4 regions of the Halobacillus ihumii genome follow, and region 3 is predicted to be linked to each of the others. Evidence: riboswitches for the same ligand, from Rfam matches in the RefSeq annotation. Region 3 holds a riboswitch; each other region holds the start of a gene.

Region 1 (2,203 bases), 2.4 Mb from region 3:
TTATACTTTATTCGGTTTTGTCCCAACCTCGGGTTTAAACTCAGCAATAGCTTCTTCTCCGTAAACTGAAACTTATCTGTTCTTGATTCGTACCTTAAACAGTACGAAAGAGGAGGACCTTGCATATGAGCAATTATTCACTACAGCAATTCGTTCAGCAAACGAAGCAGGATGAGACAGAGAATGATTATTTTGAGCTGGAAACCCCCCGGATCTTGGAAGTGAATCTAACGGATGAAGTATGGGCGAAGACAGGTTCTATGATTTCTTATAATGGAGCCATTAAATTTACGCGGGAAGGAATCCTTGAACATGGTGTCGGCAAAATGTTCAAGAAGGCCATTTCTGGTGAAGGAAGTTCACTCATGAAGGCGCAAGGGCAAGGACGTTTATATTTAGCTGACCAGGGGAAGAAGATAACGATTTTTGACCTAGCTAACGAGTCAATTACAGTGAATGGCAACGACCTGCTAGCATTCGAACCGAGTATTCAGTGGGATGTTAAATTAATGAAGAAAGTGGCAGGAATGATGTCAGGCGGGTTGTTTAATATTACGATGCAAGGAAGCGGAAGAGTGGCGGTAACTTCACACTACGAACCGCTTACGTTACTCGTCCGGCCTGGAGAATCTGTTATAACTGACCCTAATGCTACGGTAGCCTGGTCGGGACACCTGCAGCCAGAGTTCCGGACAGATATCAGTTTTAAAACATTTCTTGGGCGGGGCAGCGGCGAATCCATCCAGATGGAATTTAAAGGGGAAGGATTTGTCATCGTTCAGCCTTTCGAGGAAGTTTACACAACCGGAAGCAGCTGATGAAGGAATATTATTGATAAATGAACAGAGTTCGTCATGTTCAGCAAGTCTTACACATATATTAAAAAGTAGGAAAAAGTTAAGCCTTCACCCTTTACTTCATTGGTGAATCATTGTATGATGAATAATATCAAAAAAATAATAACGGAAACTTCTTATCCAGAGAGGCGGAGGGACTGGCCCTTTGATGCCCGGCAACCATCGAATCAATCCAATAAGGATTGACGAGAACGGTGCCAATTCCTGTAGGATGGTAACATTCTAAGAGATGAGAGGATCGTACGGAATATTACGACCCCTTTTCTTATACTGGATAAGAAAAGGGGTCTTTTGGTGTATAAACCGTCATACTCTCTTTATAAAGAAGTTCCGAATTAACAGAAAGGGAAGATGAGTTATGGCTACAGCTATTTTTGGTGCAGGATGCTTCTGGGGGGTAGAACCCTTCTTTGAACGATTTGACGGAGTTATCTCAACACGTGTGGGATATACGGGTGGGAATGTCGAGCACCCGACTTATGAGCAGGTAAAAACGGGCACAACAGGTCATGCCGAAGCTGTAAAGATAGAGTATGACCCGGGCGTCCTAACATATGAAGAGCTGGTCAATATCTTTTTTGAAGCTCATGACCCAACAACGGTTAATCAACAAGGGATTGATGTTGGGCATCAGTATCGCTCAGCTATTTTTTACAGCAGCGATCCTGAAAAGAAGATTGCCGATGAGAAAATTCAGCAATGGAATGGGAAGGGAATTTTCAAGCGGCCGATTGTAACAGAAGTTACCCAAGCGGCTGAATTTTATGAGGCTGAAGAGCATCATCAGAAATATTCACAAAAAAATGGATCAGCCGCCTGCAGTATTGGATAATATAGCAAGCGGGAGGGCCTTTCTTTTATAAGGAAGGTTCTTTTTTTTTGGAGTATTAGAAGATACTTCCCGTTATCTGCAAAATATGAAAGAATGGAGTGGCGATAGAGGAAGATCATTTCATATCTTCATTCAATTTTCTGAACGAAAAGGAGGAAGGACAGCCGTGTGGTTTAATGATGGGCTACTCCTGATCATGACCATCTTTATGGTGATTGGAGCATTAGATTGCTATATTTTACATAACCGCTGGGGTCTCGGACAAAGGTTCTATGAAGCTTTTATGATGATGGGACCACTGGCACTCGCGATGGTAGGGATCATTTCATTGGCGCCTGTCCTTTCAGCGTGGCTGGCTCCGATCATTACACCAGTATACCAATGGCTTGGGGTCGATCCTTCAATGTTTGCTTCAACTATTTTGGCAATTGATATGGGGGCTTATCAGCTTGCTGAATCGCTTGCGGAAAGTGAGGAAGCTGCTGTCTTTTCCTGGGCTTTCCTCGGGACGATG
Region 2 (2,203 bases), 2.2 Mb from region 3:
AAACATACATTTCATCAGCACGAAGGAACTGTTTATTATTTGGTAAACGGAGGAGGACACACTTGGCCGGGCGGTCCAGAGAGTCAGGCATCTGCTCTGGCAGGAAATGTGCCTTCACATCCAGATGCTACCCAAGTCATTTGGGATCATTTGAAGTATTTCAAGAGAAACAAGCAGACGATGAGCTAGAATGTTTTGCTTAGGGAGCTATGTTCCTGTGTTAAGTCGTTATGTGCTCGAGTTAGGGCGTTATATTTTGGGGTGGGTCGCTTTATGATTAAGACAGGACGTTATCACTTCGCGTTAGGACGTTATAAAAAAGCTTGCAGCCGCTGCAGCTGCTCCATTCAAAAAAGGGGGCGTCTCTCAAGTGATTTACACTTTTGGGACGACCCCTTTTTGAGTATTAGTTCTTTATAGAACAGATAATGCAGCAATGGCTGTCAAAGGAAGAATAAGCCTTCCAATGCCGCCATATCCTCCGTATCCGCCATAACCATAAGGATAGCCGTAACCATATCCATACCCACCGTAACCATAGCCAGGGTATCCAAACCCTCCCCATAGTCTTGAATTGTCCTCGGACTGTTCATCCGCTAAAGTCATATGAACGTTTTCCATATCAACATGATCAATACGCCCTTGAAAAGAATCGCCAAAAACGGTTTGAATATGCACGTTTTTATTTTTGTGCTGATTGCAAACGTGATACATATGCTCTAAATGTTGCGGATCAGTAAAAAGATTTCCCATGTGATTCGCGTTCATATAATTTGAATTCATATATAAATTCCTCCTGTTTCTGTCACAATCTCCTTATAGGTTATTCATCTATAGCCCATTTGTGTATGGGCAAAGAAAATATAGGCCCCATGCCCAATTTCCAATAATTCCAATAACCCCCACCTCAGGTCATCCAATAATTGGATGACCTGAGGTGGGGGTATTTACCAGTTTTCTGAATTTCTTGTGTTCGGATTTGTTTTGATGTAGAGTATAAAATGGACTTTTTTAAACAATATATTCTTATCAAGAGAAGCAGAGGGGCTGGCCCGGTGAAGCTTCAGCAACCACCTTTTGGAATGGTGCTACATCCAGCAAGTACGTACACTTGATAGATAAGAAGGAACAAACTGATTAATTCAAGCCTTCTTCTTTCAAGAAGGCTTTTTAATTTGGACAGATTCAAGGAGGTTAGATCATGGAACAACAACATAAAGGAAATGCCTGGGCATTGCTTCCTTTTGCTATATTTATTTTATTGTTTATCGGTTCTGGCATTCTGACAGGAGACTTTTATAAAATGCCTGTTCTAGTTGCTTTATTTGTATCAATTCTGGTCGCGTTAATAATGAACCGGAAAACTAATTTTCAAACAAAGATCGACCAGCTGACAGAAGGCGGAGGACACCCCAATATTATTCTTATGGTAGTGATTTTCCTGCTGGCTGGAGCTTTCGCCAAAGTAGCTGAAGGGGTAGGAGCGGTAGACTCCACCGTAAATATGGGGCTATCTTTTCTCCCGGGAAATTTAATTATTGTCGGCCTGTTTATCATTGGATGTTTCATTTCGATCTCAATGGGGACATCTGTTGGAACCGTTGTAGCCCTTGCTCCGATTGGTTTAGGTATAGCTGAGCAGACAGATATTCATGTCGCTCTTACAATGGGGACAATTATCAGTGGTGCGATGTTTGGTGATAACTTGTCGGTTATTTCTGATACAACGATTGCTTCCGTTCGAACTCAGGGAGCAGAAATGAAGGATAAATTTAAAGCCAATTTCTTTATTGTGCTGCCTGCTGCGGTCATAACGGCGATCATTTTCTTTGTGATGACGGCCGATGCTTCAGGTGCAATTCAGGAAGCGAAATCTTTTAATTTTATAAAGGTATTGCCTTACCTGGCTGTGCTCGTCTTTGCTATCGCCGGGGTCAACGTCATTTATGTTTTATTCGGAGGCATTTTATTTGCTGGAGCCGTCGGACTCATTCTTAATGAGATCTCCATGATGGATTTCGTCACCTTAATTAGTGATGGATTTACAAGCATGCTGAACCTATCCATAATGGTCGTTCTCTTAGGCGGGCTCGTTGAATTAATTAAACAAAATGGCGGAATAGAATTTCTGCTGAGAAGCATTAGCAAGCGAATTAATAGTGGCAGAGGCGGCGAGCTTGGTATCGCTGCTTTAGTAAGTACA
Region 3 (2,203 bases):
GCCTGCAGCTACAATGTTTTTCGCAACATAGCGGGCAGCATAGGCCCCAGATCGGTCTACTTTAGTAGCATCTTTACCGCTAAAGGCTCCTCCCCCATGGCGAGCATATCCGCCATATGTGTCAACAATAATCTTTCTACCTGTTAACCCGGCATCACCTTGTGGGCCGCCAATGACAAACCTTCCAGTAGGATTAATAAAATACTTGGTCTCCTCATCAATAAGTTCTGACGGGACAACAGGCTGAATAACTTTATCTTTCAAATCTCTTTGAATTTGTTCAAGTGTTATTTCTTCGGCATGCTGTGTAGAGATAACAATCGTATCGACTCGAACAGGCTGATCATGTTCATCATACTCAATCGTTACCTGAGTCTTCCCATCTGGACGCAAATAACCGAGAGTACCATCATTGCGCATATCTGAAAGACGCTTCGATAACTTATGAGCAAGTGATATCGGCAAAGGCATTAGTTCAGCCGTTTCGTTATTTGCAAAACCAAACATTAGACCTTGGTCTCCTGCACCAATAGACTCGATTTCTTGATCGCTCATTTGACCCTCTCTTGACTCTAGCGCTACATCTACTCCGCCTGCAATGTCCGGAGATTGTTCATCTATAGCCGTTAATACAGCACATGTATCAGCGTCAAATCCATACTTCGCTCTTGTATAGCCGATATCTTTAATCGTTTGACGTACAATAGCAGGGATATCTACATACGTATTTGTACTGATCTCACCTGAAACGAGGACAAGTCCTGTCGTAACAGTTGTTTCACACGCAACACGTGCGTTCGGATCATTTTTTAAAATTTCGTCTAGAATCGCATCAGAAATCTGGTCACAGATTTTATCAGGATGACCTTCTGTTACAGATTCAGATGTGAATAACCGGCGATTGGCTGGCATTCTGCTAAACTCCTCCTTCTGTTAAATACATAGATTAGACGGAACTCTTTACCAGTATCATTAGAAACCTCTCTAGATTCCTATGGTTTCCTTACAATCGTTTTTATGGCTATTGCACATTTCACGTTATATGTACATATGAATATGAACATCATCAGAAATTGTGCTGAACCTTTTCCCAATAAAAGAAAAAACCCTTCCTTCGTTCAGAGGAAAGGCATCGTTTCCTTTCGCTCTTATCGTCCAAGGCATAACAATTGCCTTGCTTCAGGTTAGCACCATGTCAGCAGCTATCTGACGGTTGCCGGGTTTCTCAGGGCCTGTCCCTCCACCAACTCTGGATAAGAGAGTATCCGTTCGAGATAATCGTACCGAAAACCTCATTTAATGTCAATCCGTTTACTATGCTTTAAGAAACGGTCTGCTTTTCTACGTAAATATCGCTATTATATAGTTAGCTCATATATCTGGAATAAGGAGCTCTTTACATTTCCGGTAAAAAGATGGATTCTCCGATTTACAAAAAAACAGAGACTAGTTTGACCATTATTGCTAAATGCAATAGGAAACGAATGAACTAGGGGTAAACCCCCACAAATAACAGCTTGGATTGTTCAAAGTTATCGAATGCGTGATACAAAATTTTATAGTAAAATAAATTGAAAGCATTTTCATTATTAGTATGGATTATTAAAATGAATGTGTTATACTATTAATCAACTTAAAGCAATAACTTAAAGTAATTTATGCTTTTTATTAATTTTAAAGTAAAGGCGGGTTGACACATATGAGTGCCATTAACCAACTATCAGATTTAAACCAACTTTTAGCGCAAGAGCATGTCCTCCATCATTTGTCTGTACCACAACTTGTAGAAAAAATACTTTCCAAAAAAGAAGGATCGTTAACGGATCGTGGGGCTGTTCTAGCTACTACAGGCACCTATACTGGCCGATCTCCAAAGGATAAATTTATCGTAAAAGATCATGAGTCAGAACCCAACGTCAACTGGGGAAGCACCAATCAGCCTATAGATGAGAGCACATTCGTTCATTTATACCATAAAGTGTTGGATCATTTAAAAGAGCGTGAAGAAGTATTTGTTTTTAAAGGCTACGCAGGAGCAGACAAGAAAAGCCAACTGCCTATTCAAGTCATCAATGAATTCGCATGGCATAATTTATTTGCCCGCCAAATGTTTATCCGCCCAACTGATCAAGAGCTCTCTGAGCACGAAGCCGAGTTTACAGTCATATCTGCACCAACATTTAAAGCTAATCCAAGAGTAGAT
Region 4 (2,203 bases), 2.4 Mb from region 3:
CGATGGTGATTGCCCAAATTAAAGTTGTCCCGAAAGAAACTCCAGCGACAAGAGCTGCGACCAAATCACCAGTCCCTACCCCTGTCGCAGCGGTAACAATCCCTGGTCCTACTGTTTTTAACTTTCCCCCGATCGTCGTCGGAGCTTTAGGAACCTCTGTATGCATTTGCTCATGAGAATGTGCTTCAGAACTCACAATCATCCCTCCATTGTAATCGTTTTCAAAAAAATAAATTATAAGTACCGTTGTTTTACATTTTTAAGATGTTCTCTCATCGCTGCACTTGCAGAACTTGGTTCACCCTCTTGGATAGACTGAAAGATCGCCCTATGTTCCTGCAATATCTGTTCGCTTTGCCCCGGTATATCCAGGGATCGGGCTCGGCTGTCCTCTAGCCCAATTAACACCTGATCAGATACCATGTTCATGACTTGAGCCAGTAATTGATTTCTTGCGATCCTGGCAATGTACATGTGAAAAGCTAAATCCTCTTCGGCAGCCAAACTATTAGCTAGCACGGCCTGTTCGAGCTGAAGATAGAATTGTTCCAATCCTACAATATCCTGCTGATTTCTTCTATGTGCCGCGTAATAAGCAATATCCACTTCTACAGCCTGTCGCAATTCCATAAGCTCAACCATATTAGCCGACTGTCCACGAATAAGAGCCCGGAGTTTATTCATAATATCTTCGATCGTATTTTCTAAGAGATAAACACCACTGCCCTGCTTGATTTCAACGATGCCAGACGACTCCAGCACACTAAATGCTTCTTTCACAGATGTTCTGGATACAGACAACTTTGCAGCCAGCGTCCTCTCTGAAGGCATTTTCTCCCCAGGTACAACTTCCCCCCTTTTAATACACTTTTTAATTTGTTCTACGATCATATGATAGACGCGTTTTTTTCTGATAGGAGACTCCTTCATCTTCTCTACCCTTTCGAAAAAATTATTGAACAGACTAAGTGGATGGTCCAGTTTAGTTTACAAGGTTATTTTTCAGAATTCAATGATTATTTAGAACCTTTTCTAAACCCTTCGAAGAGTCGTACCAATGTCTGAATTTATTATTTTTTCCGATTATTCATTGACAATAGCTGTGTTTTCATATTACGATTAAACTCAAATTAAAAATTCTTATCCAGAGAAGCTGAGGGATCTGGCCCTGTGAAGCTTCAGCAACCTCTGACAACTGTCAGAAAGGTGCTCCGTCCAGCAAGATTTAAGATCTTGGGAGATAAGAGCGGATTTAACCGTCAAACCCTCTTTTCTCATTAACAGAAAAGAGGGTTTTTATATGTGTGATTAAGATTTTTTACATTTGGACGAAGTGCATTAAATGATTTTAACGGAAAGGAAGTTGTTATATGAGTGATATCGTATTGTTGTCAGGAAGTCCTTCAGAACAGTCAAGATCAGAAAAAGTTTTAGATTATCTAGACAGATTGGTCGTTGAGGAAGGGTTATCTACCACTAAAATTTCAGTCCGCAATGTTTCGCCTGAGGATCTATTTTATGCCCGTTTTGACAGTGAAGCGATTGAGGAAATTACGGAAACGATCCAGCAAGCAAAAGGAATCATCGTTGCTTCACCCGTGTATAAGGCCTCCTACTCTGGCATTCTTAAAGCACTCATCGATCTATTGCCACAGGATGTGTTAAAGGATACACCCGTTCTTCCCATTATGAGCGGCGGCAGCAAATCCCATTTACTCGCCATAGAATATGCACTTAAACCTTTGCTGGCTACGTTGAAGGGACAAAATCTAAAAGGTGTGTATTTACTGGACGATCAGATTGATAAATCCAGACCTTCCCATCCGATCACCGATATCGATTGTGAACAACGCTTGAAGAAACAGCTCGTTTACTTTCTTCAAATTATTCAAAAACAAGTTCCGCTAATGTTATAAGCACCTCAAAGCAGGAGGCACGTTCATTGGCTTATGAACGTGCCCCCTTCTTTTTTATAAAATTAACTCGGTTATTTTCTTCCTGTCCAATACGCCCCTTCATCAAGATGAGCAAACGGAATATCGGTATCCACTTCACCATGAATCCGTTCTAACTGAAGATCTTCCCCATCAAGCCACTTGGCGAAATCAAATTCCATCGGCTCCGCGTCTCCACCAAGCGCGAACCAGGTTTTCATTTCTTTAGGCAAGTAACCTGATGTATGAATGGTTCCTGCCCAATTCCT

The links. Region 3 has a riboswitch for S-adenosylmethionine ahead of metK (methionine adenosyltransferase). Riboswitches for the same ligand answer to the same signal wherever they lie in the genome.
Region 1: it holds a riboswitch for S-adenosylmethionine, as region 3 does, so the genes downstream of both, msrA (peptide-methionine (S)-S-oxide reductase MsrA) here and metK (methionine adenosyltransferase) in region 3, are expected to answer to the same signal.
Region 2: it holds a riboswitch for S-adenosylmethionine, as region 3 does, so the genes downstream of both, G6R08_RS13935 (Na+/H+ antiporter NhaC family protein) here and metK (methionine adenosyltransferase) in region 3, are expected to answer to the same signal.
Region 4: it holds a riboswitch for S-adenosylmethionine, as region 3 does, so the genes downstream of both, ssuE (NADPH-dependent FMN reductase) here and metK (methionine adenosyltransferase) in region 3, are expected to answer to the same signal.

Annotation. Positions count from the first base shown of each region.
Region 1 is NZ_CACVAO010000001.1:3,099,605-3,101,807, forward strand. Features, by position in the region: gene G6R08_RS15365 (AIM24 family protein) at 126-818, shown strand; SAM riboswitch class I at 971-1,093, shown strand; gene msrA (peptide-methionine (S)-S-oxide reductase MsrA) at 1,216-1,689, shown strand; gene eutH (ethanolamine utilization protein EutH) at 1,856-2,203, shown strand, end outside.
Region 2 is NZ_CACVAO010000001.1:2,807,542-2,809,744, forward strand. Features, by position in the region: gene G6R08_RS13925 (CE1 family esterase) at 1-189, shown strand, start outside; gene G6R08_RS13930 (hypothetical protein) at 415-783, opposite strand; SAM riboswitch class I at 1,024-1,125, shown strand; gene G6R08_RS13935 (Na+/H+ antiporter NhaC family protein) at 1,202-2,203, shown strand, end outside.
Region 3 is NZ_CACVAO010000001.1:650,319-652,521, forward strand. Features, by position in the region: gene metK (methionine adenosyltransferase) at 1-912, opposite strand, end outside; SAM riboswitch class I at 1,146-1,260, opposite strand; gene pckA (phosphoenolpyruvate carboxykinase (ATP)) at 1,700-2,203, shown strand, end outside.
Region 4 is NZ_CACVAO010000001.1:3,071,479-3,073,681, reverse strand. Features, by position in the region: gene G6R08_RS15245 (Nramp family divalent metal transporter) at 1-196, opposite strand, end outside; gene G6R08_RS15240 (FadR/GntR family transcriptional regulator) at 235-930, opposite strand; SAM riboswitch class I at 1,138-1,247, shown strand; gene ssuE (NADPH-dependent FMN reductase) at 1,371-1,916, shown strand; gene G6R08_RS15230 (C45 family autoproteolytic acyltransferase/hydrolase) at 1,988-2,203, opposite strand, start outside.